DNA from 3 places in the Yersinia massiliensis genome. Region 3 is predicted to be linked to each of the others. Evidence: predicted binding sites of a transcription regulator. Region 3 holds the regulator's gene; each other region holds the start of a gene.

Region 1 (4,052 bases), 500 kb from region 3:
CAACAGTTCCAAGCTGGCATGCAGCTCTATTTTGAGCGCCATGATGGCAGTGCAGCCACTTGTGATGATTTTGTACAGGCGATGGAAGATGCTTCTAATGTCGATCTATCCTTGTTCCGTCGTTGGTATAGCCAATCAGGTACCCCGATACTGACGGTGCGTGATGATTATGATGCGGAAAAACAGCAATACCATTTACACGTTAGCCAAAAAACATTACCAACGGCAGATCAACCTGAAAAACTGCCATTGCATATCCCACTGGATATTGAGCTGTATGACAGCAAAGGCAACGTGATTGCGTTACAGAGAAATGGGTTACCGGTTCATCACGTACTGAATGTGACTGAAGCTGAGCAGACCTTCACCTTTGATAACGTAGCACATACGCCAATCCCATCCCTACTGCGTGAATTCTCCGCGCCAGTTAAGTTGGATTACACTTACAGCGATCAGCAACTGACGTTCCTGATGCAGCATGCGCGTAATGAGTTTTCTCGTTGGGATGCGGCGCAAAGTCTGTTAGCCACCTATATCAAGCTTAACGTTGCCAAATATCAGCAGAAGCAGCCATTGAGTTTACCGACTCACGTGGCGGATGCCTTCCGCGCAATATTACTTGATGAGAACCTCGATCCCGCTTTAGCAGCACAGATCCTGACGTTACCGTCAGAAAATGAAATAGCAGAACTCTTTACGACGATTGATCCACAGGCCATCAGTGCAGTACATGAAGCGATTACACGCTGTCTGGCCCAAGAACTATCAGGTGAGCTATTGGCTGTTTATGTCGCGAATCTAACGCCGGAGTATCGGATTGAGCATGGTGATATTGCCAAGCGGGCATTGCGTAATACTTGCTTGAGTTATCTGGCCTTTGGTGATGAAGATTTTGCTAACAAGCTTGTGTCTTCACAATACCATCAAGCCGATAATATGACGGATTCATTGGCTGCAATGGCGGCAGCAGTGGCGGCACAGCTACCTTGTCGCGATGAGCTATTAGCCGCCTTTGATGTACGCTGGAATCATGATGGCTTAGTGATGGATAAATGGTTTGCACTACAAGCTACCAGTCCTGCAGCGGATGTATTAACACAGGTACGCGCTTTGCTTAAGCATCCAGCATTTAGCCTAAGCAACCCAAATCGGACTCGTTCTCTGGTGGGTAGCTTTGCTTCTGGTAACCCAGCAGCATTCCATGCAATTGATGGTAGCGGTTATCAATTCCTAGTCGAGATTCTCAGTGACTTGAATACCCGCAATCCGCAGGTTGCTGCGCGGTTGATTGAACCTTTAATTCGCTTAAAACGCTATGATGCAGAACGTCAGGCGCTGATGCGACAAGCACTGGAACAATTAAAAACGCTGGAAAACTTATCCGGTGATTTGTTCGAGAAAATTACCAAGGCGTTGGCGGCATAGTATTTAATGCCATTTAGCTATCTGAGAGGGCAGAAATGCCCGCTCAGGTTGCAAACAAACACCGATAACTCAATCTGGAACGGTGAGGACAGGCAGAAGAGTAAAGCGTCCGCGCCAAGGATGGCGCGGCTCGAGCCATCAGGGATGATTTTACGGCGTCTTTACGATCTGCTTGTCCTCTCCGCGCTAGGTGTCTTATCAGTTATCTGAGAGGGCAGAAATGCTCTTTTTGTGTCTTTGTCTCTTCTTACTTGCAAATAATTAACACTTTGTTATCAAGCAAGTGTGACTTGCTATTCTTTGCGCGGCTTTACTTAGCAAACGTTTACTTTCCTGAAAGATGAATTTACCATTCCCGCATCTATCCACATGTTGGCAGCCGGTCAGCTAACCACCGTGAATATGTGTCACCACATAAATTGAACGTCACTGGCTGTAGAACGACAGAATTAATACCCGCTAACGGTTTGTCACCGGTCGCTCAGGAGATCACATGTACTATCCTCTCGTCAAAAAAGCACTCTTTCAGCTTGATCCAGAACGTGCTCATGAGTTCACGTTTCGCCAGTTAAAACGTGTTACTGGTACTCCACTTGAGTTTTTAGTACGCCAGTCAGTACCCACTAAACCGGTCAGTTGCATGGGCTTATCATTCAAAAACCCAGTTGGCTTAGCTGCCGGTCTGGATAAAGATGGTGAGTGCATTGATGCTCTCGGTGCGATGGGCTTTGGCTTTATCGAAGTTGGCACGGTGACACCACGGCCACAGTCAGGTAATGACAAACCAAGGCTATTTAGGATCGTTGAAGCTGAAGGTTTGATCAATCGGATGGGGTTTAATAATCACGGCGTTGATAACTTAATTGAGAACGTTAAAAAATCCCATTTTGGCGGTATTTTAGGGATTAATATTGGTAAGAATAAAGATACGCCAGTTGAACAAGGTAAAGACGATTACTTGATTTGTATGGATAAAATATATCCATACGCTGGATATATTGCGATTAATATTTCTTCACCTAATACACCGGGGTTGCGATCTTTACAGTATGGTGAAGCATTAGATGATTTGTTAGCGGCAATTAAAAATAAGCAAACTGAATTACAGCAAAGACATCATAAGTACGTTCCGGTTGCCGTAAAGATCGCACCGGATCTTACTGAAGATGAATTGATCCAAATAGCCGACAGTTTAGTTCGCCATAATATAGATGGTGTTATTGCCACTAATACAACACTCGACCGTTCTCTAATTCAAGGATTAAATTATTGCGAACAAGCGGGTGGATTAAGTGGCCGACCATTACAACTACGCAGCACTGAAGTGATTCGCCGTTTATCGCAAGAGCTGCAAGGGCGTTTGCCAATTATTGGTGTTGGTGGAATTGATTCAGTCACCGCTGCGCGAGAAAAAATGGCCGCTGGTGCTTCTTTGATTCAAATTTATTCCGGATTCATCTTCCGTGGACCAGGTTTGATTAAGAATATCGTTACTCATATCTAATTATTTAAGCTCATTACTTGCCGGGGGGTTTATTTATTCCTCCGGCTCGTCTATATTTTACTCCGATAGATTAAATCTACAGCGAAAGCCTTATATGAATTTAATCCCTTTTGATGGGTGAATACTCAAATATTGAGTCAATGAAGTTGGCAGCATGGCGGGAAGGAAAGAATATGCGGATTAAACCAGACGATAAATGGCGTTGGTATTTTGATACCGAACACGACCGACTGATGTTGGATTTAGCTAATGGTATGATATTTCGCTCGCGTTTCCCGTCTAAAATGCTAACGCCTGACGCCTTTGACGAATCTGCATTTTGTGTTGACGATGCCGCGCTTTATTTTGAATTTGAAGATCAATGCCGCCAAATAAAACTCAGCCATGAGCAACGTTCAGAATTAGTTTTAAACGCACTGGTTGCATTTCGTTTCTTAAAACCGTTAATGCCTAAAAGTTGGTATTTTGCTCAGCAGCCGAAATCACTTACGCCGCAAAATGCTGAGTTAGCCGCAGTAAAAGTATTAGATAGTGGTGAGGATGTACGTTTGTTAGTCGTTGAGTCGGGTGACAGCGCCAGCTTATGTTTATTAGCCCAATCTCAGGTGACGTTAGCAGGGCGGCAGCTAATGCTGGGTGATGCAATAAAGATCATGAATGACCGCTTATTGCCGTTAGTCATTGAAGAGGTTTACACCGCCCCAGCCTTTGATCTGGATAGAGCGGTTTAATCCCTTTCTTATTTGAAGCTATTGCAATGTTAGCAACAAATATTGATCCGCATTGCTGACTTAAGTCAGTTCAACAGAATATTCTTATTTACCGCTAAGGGTTATGTTCCCTTTGGGGATGCAGCTGCAACAAAGAATCGTCCCATCATTGCCAATAGCACTTTGTTTTAACGGTGCGACATCGCCATCGACTAACGTAATTCGACAACAGCCACATATCCCTGCACGACATGAATAGGGAATACGAATATTTTGCTGTTCCAACTGCTCCAATAATACCTGCTGATTATTGCCATTAAACCGAATGCCATTGTATTCAATAGAGACGACTTTTGATTTATCTTCCGGCGCCGCGAGGCTCTCTACGACAATGCCTTCGCTATAGGGACGTG
Region 2 (4,052 bases), 2.4 Mb from region 3:
TTAAAAAAGTATCCCAAACATCGTCTACGGTCGCGGAGGTTTGCAGGCGAATATTACTGAGGCGCAGGCGATCCACTATCCAACTGCCATCAGCGGATTGGCTGGCATTACCTGTTAGTTCCCCTTGAGCGATATCAGCACCGAATGTCGTCAGTGTCAGTGCATTTTTGTCTATCGAACCTTGCACATAGAGTCGCTGTGCGACGATGCCATTAATGGTCAATGTACCGGCACTAAACTGAAATTTAGCATTTTCCCCCAGACTATTACCTGCCATCGGCTGCCACGGCACTAACCCCCCCGTGACTTGCTGGCCAGTCATTTTCCATTGGCCTGCTGAATTTGTTGGCTCAATCGTCGTATTCAGCACCATATTGGTTAATTGCAGGGTATCAGCCTGTAAAGGCAGTGGGGAGGGACTGTTGCTAAGGGTTAAACTGCCATTTTGCAAATTCAGGCTAAGAAGATGACGAGGTTCGGTGAGTTGCCGCCAGCTCAGACCAAGGAGCGTCTGTTGGGCTACAAGTAGAGGGGGCTGATTGTCGCGCCCGAACGTCACATCAGTCAAACTGATTTGCCCAGGTGTGGACCAGGAGTGATCTATCTTCCCCAGAGAAAGTTGATATTCGCTGTTATCACTAACCCAGCGGCTCAGCCATTCGGCGGCCCAGCGGGTCTGGAGTAATACGTAGCAGAGCACTACGGATAGCACCAAGAGTAATAATAACGTTAGCAGCACTTTCCCGAGAAATTTCATCTGGTAAATCCACGCCTTTCGATACAAGGAACTCTGTTTATGCCGCAAATTGTCCATTAGCTCAAGCGACAATCTATCATCAGTACATAAAAAAATGGCCGGTATCGTTTACGACCGGCCATTTCAGTGATGAATGAGTGTAGAGATTATTTTTCTTGTGGGAAGAGTAAGTTAAGCACGATGGCAGTGATACCACCGGCGGCAATCCCAGAAGAGAGCAGTGTTTTGATCCAGTCAGGTGCAAATTGCAGGATCATCGGTTGTTGTGCGACACCCATACCGACCGCTAATGATAACGCCATAATCATAATTGCGCGGCGATTCAGGGTTTCACGCGACACAATACGCACGCCAGAAGCAGCAATAGTGCCGAACATGACGAGAGTTGCGCCTCCCAGAACCGGCTCAGGGATATGCTGCACAAATCCGGCAACCGCAGGGAACAGGCCCAGAACAATCAACATCAACGCGACAACAAAACCGACATAACGGCTGGCAACACCCGTCAGTTGAATCACCCCATTATTCTGGCCAAAGCAGGAGTTAGGGAAGGTGTTGAACACCGCAGACAGCATAGAGTTCAAGCCATTAGCCAGCACTCCCCCTTTCAGGCGCTTCATATATAGCGGGCCATGAACCGGTTGCTCTGACACATCTGAGGTCGCCGTGATATCACCGATGGTTTCGAGAGACGTCACCATAAAGATGAGCATCAGTGGTATGAGTAGATTCCAGTCAAAAGACAACCCATAGAACAAGGGTGTAGGAATGGTAATCAGAGCGGTATCCACGACTGGACGGCTCTCAGGCAGCATCCCCAATGACCAAGCCAATAAATAACCGACCGCCATGGCGATAACTAACGAGGCCACGCGCAAGTAAGGGTTACGTTGGCGGTTTAGCAAAATAATCACCGCCAAAACGGCACCGGCTAATAACAGGTTTTTCGGGGCGCCGAAGGTATTGTCACTCATCGCAGCATAGCCGCCGCCAATGGATGTCAGGCCAACTTGAATCAATGATAGACCGATAATCATCACCACAATCCCAGACACTAATGGGGTGATAATTCGGCGCGCCAAATGTAAGAAGCGCGAGAGAATAATTTCGGTACAGGAAGCGACCATCAGGGTACCGAACAGTGCTGCCATCATCGTTGGGATATCAGCCCCCCCATTTTTCAGCGCCAGCCCACCCATAATCAGCGGCGAAACAAAGTTAAAACTGGTGCCCTGAATCGATAACAGGCCAGAGCCTACCGGTCCCCACGTTTTAATCTGCAGTAGCGATGCCAAACCCGAGGCAAACAAGGACATGCTGATAATACGCTGAGTATCTTCTGCCGGTAATCCAAGTGCCTGACAAATGAGTAGGCCAGGAGTAATGACTGCGACAAACATCGCCAATAAATGCTGGCAGGCGGCAAACAGTGTTTGGGCAAGAGGTGGGCGGTCTTCTAAACGATATATTAATTCACTCGGACGAGTGGTTGGCTGCTGTGGCGCATCAAGTTCGGCAGATTGCGTAGACATGGAATGGAATACCCTGATCGGCAAAGAGGGCATTTTAATGATCCGCCTCACAAAAGCAATCGGTTGCGCTGCATTTTTATAAATATTTCTCTCCATCAATCAGCCAATTTTTTTAACGGCTAAACTTGTAATTAGGCGAGATTTTTTTTCTAATCCCCCCTCTACAGCTTTGGCGTTTATTAAGGAACTGTCTAACGTCATATTTTTATTCGATATTTTAATCGCATGGAGTACCAAGATGTTTCATCTCGATACCTATGGCACGCTCGTCGCGGCCTGTTTGGTTTTACTGCTAGGCCGTAAACTCGTAAAAACTGTCCCTTTTCTAAAAAAATACACCATTCCCGAACCGGTCGCTGGTGGTTTGCTCGTGGCATTTATGATGCTGCTGATGCAAAAGACACTCGGCTGGGAAATCAGTTTTGACATGTCACTGAAAGATCCCTTGATGTTGGCATTCTTTGCGACCATCGGGCTGAATGCTAATTTGGCCAGTTTACGTGCGGGTGGCAAGGCGCTGAGTATTTTTGTCTTTGTCGTCGTCGGTTTACTGCTCGTGCAGAATGCGATTGGGGTTGCCCTCGCGAAGTTGATGGGACTAGACCCATTGATGGGATTATTGGCCGGCTCCATTACCTTATCGGGTGGTCATGGCACTGGTGCGGCGTGGAGTAAAGTGTTTGTTGAGCGCTATGGCTTTGAAAATGCGACTGAAGTCGCGATGGCCTGTGCGACCTTTGGTTTAGTCCTCGGTGGGTTGATTGGCGGCCCAGTGGCCCGTTATTTGGTCAAGCACTCTTCCACCCCTGACGGCTCACCAGAAGACAGCGAAGTGCCTTCTGCGTTTGAAAAACCCTCTGCTGGCCGCATGATTACATCGCTAGTGTTGGTCGAAACTATCGCCATGATTGCCATTTGTTTGATGGCGGGCCATGTGATTTCCGGCTGGCTACAGGGCACGATGTTTGAGCTGCCCACCTTCGTCTGCGTACTATTTGTTGGGGTGATCCTCAGTAATACGCTGTCGACAATTGGTTTTTATAAAGTGTTTGATCGCGCGGTCTCGGTGCTGGGGAACGTCAGTTTGTCACTGTTTTTAGCGATGGCATTAATGAGCCTAAAACTGTGGGAGTTGGCATCTTTGGCCTTGCCGATGCTGGTTATCCTGTCGGCACAGGCGTTGGTGATGGCGCTATACGCTATTTTTGTCACTTATCGGGTGATGGGGAAAAACTATGATGCGGCGGTACTGGCGGCAGGGCACTGTGGCTTTGGTCTAGGTGCAACACCGACGGCCATCGCTAATATGCAGGCGATCACTGACCGTTTTGGTCCCTCTCATTTGGCCTTTTTGGTGGTACCGATGGTGGGGGCGTTCTTCATTGATATCGTCAATGTGCTCGTGATTAAACTTTATCTACTATTACCCATCTTCCCTACAGTCATTGGGTAATCGGGTTTGGGGCGGCCTATTTGTTAGGTTAGGCTGCCTCTGATTCATTCAATCAGCAATAAATTTCAAACTGGTCAATATTATGCGTTCGTATAGCGCGTTCGCTCGGGTAACCAACGCTCAATTAATGCGCGAGCATGTTCGGGGTATTGCTGATGCAGATGACGAGCGACGCGCTGCACTTCGGGGATCATGGCTTGGTCACGCAGTAAATCGGCCACTTTGAACTCTGCATTCCCCGTCTGCCGAGTGCCTAATAATTCGCCAGGGCCACGGATTTCTAAGTCGCGTTGTGCAATAACAAAACCAT
Region 3 (4,052 bases):
GGCATTCTATCCGGCAAGATAATCTGTTGTGAAACGGTAATATTTGCACCATGCTATCAATATATTTGATATCTAAATGGTTGAGCAGCAGAGGTGGAGTTAATGTGGTCTGAATACTCACTGGATGTAGTGGATGCTGTCGCGCGTACTGGAAGTTTCAGTGCCGCTGCACAAGAATTGCACCGTGTACCGTCGGCGATAAGTTATACCGTGCGTCAACTTGAAGAGTGGCTCGCGGTGCCACTGTTTGAACGGCGGCATCGTGACGTCGAATTAACGGCTGCAGGCGCAATTTTTATCAAGGAAGCGCGTGATGTTATCAAAAAAATGAATGGCACACGTCGACAGTGCCAGCAAGTCGCGAATGGTTGGCGGGGGGAATTGACCATCGTGATAGATAAAATCGTTAAGCCAGCTCGCAGCCGCCGCTTAATCTTAGATTTCTATCGGCATTTTCCCGATATTGAATTGCGGGTACGCTATGAAGTGTTCAATGGCGTATGGGATGTGTTAGTCGACGGGCAAGCAGAAATGGCCATTGGCGCGACTCGCGCTGTGCCTGTTGGCGGGCGGTTTGTATTTCGCGATATGGGATTTTTGAGCTGGCAGTGTGTTGTGAGTGTTGAACATCCGTTGGCCCAGTTAACAGGGCCTTTGACCGATGACCAGTTACGGCCATTTCCCTCATTATGTTTGGAGGATACCGCGCAGAATCTACCCAAGCGAGACACTTGGACACTTGATAATCAGCAGCGGCTGGTGGTACCGGACTGGGTGACAGGGATTGATTGCCTGTGTGCAGGCTTATGCGTAGGCATGGTACCGACTCATATGGTTTCACCACTGATTGCACAAGGGAAGTTAGCTGCTTTGACGTTGACAGAACCCTTACCAGATAGCCCTTGCTGCATGACTTGGGAGCAAAATAACCATTCACCCGCGTTGGCTTGGTTACTTGAATATTTGGGTGACAGTGTCACATTGAATGATGAGTGGCTGAAAGACGAAAATGAGTGATTGCGCTGTGATTGACCGCACGATAGTGCCGCCGGTAGCGAAGTTTGCTACTGGCAGCAGGGCGTTACCAAATAGATGTTTTTTGCGCCGGAAGATGAGTCATTACCGGCAGAGTTTGATTAACGGCGGTAGTCGCGGAACGGACCATCAGCAACAGAACGTCGCTCAACCAGTTTCGGGTGAACTTCAATGGTCTGTGGGTCTTCGCGCTTGCTGACGATACGATCGAGCAACATGGCAAATGCCGTTTCACCTAATCGTTCTTTGGGTTGATGAATGGTGGTCAGTGCTGGTGAGAAATAGCGCGCATTACGCACGTTGTCATACCCTATCACCGAAATATCTTGTGGCACTCGCAGGCCCAATTCATCGGCTGCACAAATCGCGCCCATCGCCATAATATCTCCGCCACAAAATACGGCCGTTGGACGATGTTTTTGTGTCAGAATTTGATGCATGGCCTTATAGCCTGATTCTGGCTCGAAATCGCCTTGAACTACCCACTCATCACGCAGCTCAATATTCGCTTCTTCCAATGCCTTAAGGAAGCCTTGATGGCGACCTCCGCCGGTGTTACGAGATAACTGCCCCGGAATGGCACCAATATCGCGATGGCCGCGTTCAATAAGATAGCGACCGGCCAAATAACCGCCTTCAAAAGCATTATCAATAATAGAGTCAGTAAAATCACCCCGCGCTGTACCCCAATCCATCACCACCATCGGGATATTGCGATAGTCTTCCAGCATCCCAAGAAGTTGCTCTGGATATTCTGAACACATCACTAATAACCCATCGACACGCTTTTGCGCCAACATCGCCAGATACGCTTTTTGCTTATCCAGATTATTATGAGAGTTACATAGAATCAGCGTGTAGCCTTTGCTATAACAACTGTTTTCAACCGCTTCTATTACTTCGGCAAAATAGGGGGCTTCGCTGGAGGTTGCTAACAAGCCGATGGATTTTGTGTGATTAACTTTCAAACTGCGGGCCACAGCACTGGGCGAATAATGCAGTTCTTTAATGGCCGCCCACACGGCAGCCTTAGTATTTTCGGCGACGAAACGAGTTTTGTTAATCACGTGCGAAACGGTGGTGGTGGACACACCCGCGTGTTTGGCCACATCTTTAATCGTTGCCATATAAAAAATAACTCCTAAGCTCACCTGTTACAGCAGGTCAGTATTTTGTTAATCGTTTGCCTACATACTCGAAACCATTCAGACAGAAGCATATTATTAGGCTGGAAAATGGAATCAGCGGGCTGTCTGAGAGTATTTGTTGGACGTTATTGGCCAGTATGCAGTTATGAACTGCGAATTTTGGCTGATCTGGAGGAAAAGTGAAAGGGGTAATCAAAGTTATAAAGTGAGTAATGAGCAGAAGATTTTTTTTCTGAATTGTGGGAAGATAATTTAACACACTAACTATGTGCCTTTTCCCTACTACAAATTGACCGGCTGAGGAGTTTTTATGGATACCAATCTGAAAATGTCGCTGATTACGACTGTTGGTGCATTGGCAATGATTATTGCCTTTAGCTTCGTGGCGGTAATGAATTAAGTCAACCGCTTGCCGGTATAGCGTGACAAGTAGGGCGGTTTACCCGCCCTTATTATGGTTATCGATTTTAGTGATACTGATGTATCAACACATCCTCTCGCGTTTATTCGCCTTATCAGGCTAAATTCGTCTCAACGAAAGACCAATTCACCAGCGCCCAGAAGTTTTCCAGGTATTTAGGCCGCGCATTGCGGTAGTCGATATAATAAGCGTGTTCCCATACATCTACAGTCAGTAACGGTTTATCGTTGGTGGTCAGCGGGGTAGCCGCATTCGATGTACTGACAATGGCCAGTGAACCGTCTGCTTTTTTGACCAACCAAGTCCAACCAGCACCAAAATTTTTAACCGCAGCATCGGTAAATTGCGTTTTAAAATCAGCAAAAGACCCAAATGACTGATTTATGGCGTCAGCTACTTTACCCTGAGGTTCACCACCACCATTCGGCGACAGACAATGCCAATAGAAGGTATGGTTCCAAACCTGAGCAGCATTGTTAAAAATACCGCCACTAGATGTTTTCACGATCTCTTCCAGCGTTTTGCCAGCAAACTCTGTATCTTTAATTAGATTATTAAGGTTGACCACATAAGTGTTGTGGTGCTTGCCATAATGGTATTCCAGTGTTTCAGCTGAAATGTGTGGTTCCAGCGCATTTTGCGCATAAGGTAATGCCGGTAATTCAAATGACATTGCTTGCTCCTTTCGGGGTTGCTCAGGGTGTTTGCTCCTCAAATCTCATCAAAAACCATCGGTTATGATGTGGCGAAGAGCGGATAAACCAAAATTGTTGTATTTTTGTTGTGGGTATTAATTTTAGCAACTTTCAACGGGAATGACAGTTATAACCATAATATAATAGTGGTTATTGAGTGGGGGAGAGTCACAATGGTTATCATTATTGAGAAAGCGATTGATGGTCACTCACCCAGCAAATAATCTGCTGGGTATCGGGAGATTGAAGATTTAGCGAATCGTTTTAGGTGTGACCACGCGACGCGCGCCCACATAATGATCTTGCCAGTAGTCGTTATCCATCATGCTAATACGAATTTCTTCACCAGTACGAGGTGACTGAATAAACTTGCCGTTACCTAAATAAACACCGACATGGTCGGCAACACCGCGATTGGCGATATTAAAGAACACCAGGTCACCGCTCTCTAATTCTGCACGTTTCACTGGTGCGGCATCACGTAAATGAAACATTTCGTTAGCAGTGCGTGGCATTTTTATTCTGATGACATCTTTGTACGCGTAATAAATAAGCCCACTACAATCGAAACCTGTATTCGGAGAGGTGCCCCCCCAACGATAAGGTTTACCGACTTGTTTCATCAGCTTACTCATTGCAGTTTGTTTTGCGTGTTGATAGCGCTTTTTATGGGCGGGGCTGAGTTTAATTTTATTATTCGCGATTAATTCTGTGCTGGCTTTACCTTGAGTTTTAATTCGCTGCCGACCATAA

What was found. The regulator PurR, encoded in region 3, represses purine synthesis genes. The targets are predictions, from matches to a motif close to CANGCAAACGTTTGCNTG.
Region 1: the regulator PurR is predicted to act here: its motif matches at 1,740-1,757, upstream of pyrD (quinone-dependent dihydroorotate dehydrogenase).
Region 2: the regulator PurR is predicted to act here: its motif matches at 2,342-2,359, upstream of gltS (sodium/glutamate symporter).

What each region holds. Positions count from the first base shown of each region.
Region 1 is NZ_CP028487.1:3,033,871-3,037,922, reverse strand. It holds gene pepN (aminopeptidase N) at 1-1,425, shown strand, start outside; gene pyrD (quinone-dependent dihydroorotate dehydrogenase) at 1,919-2,929, shown strand; gene DA391_RS14270 (cell division protein ZapC) at 3,103-3,660, shown strand; gene DA391_RS14265 (YcbX family protein) at 3,745-4,052, opposite strand, start outside.
Region 2 is NZ_CP028487.1:4,892,027-4,896,078, reverse strand. It holds gene DA391_RS22730 (AsmA family protein) at 1-757, opposite strand, end outside; gene DA391_RS22725 (uracil-xanthine permease family protein) at 904-2,289, opposite strand; gene gltS (sodium/glutamate symporter) at 2,528-3,742, shown strand; gene recG (ATP-dependent DNA helicase RecG) at 3,823-4,052, opposite strand, start outside.
Region 3 is NZ_CP028487.1:2,537,343-2,541,394, reverse strand. It holds gene punR (DNA-binding transcriptional activator PunR) at 103-1,017, shown strand; gene purR (HTH-type transcriptional repressor PurR) at 1,137-2,162, opposite strand; gene DA391_RS11860 (YnhF family membrane protein) at 2,494-2,583, shown strand; gene sodB (superoxide dismutase [Fe]) at 2,699-3,277, opposite strand; gene DA391_RS11850 (C40 family peptidase) at 3,551-4,052, opposite strand, start outside.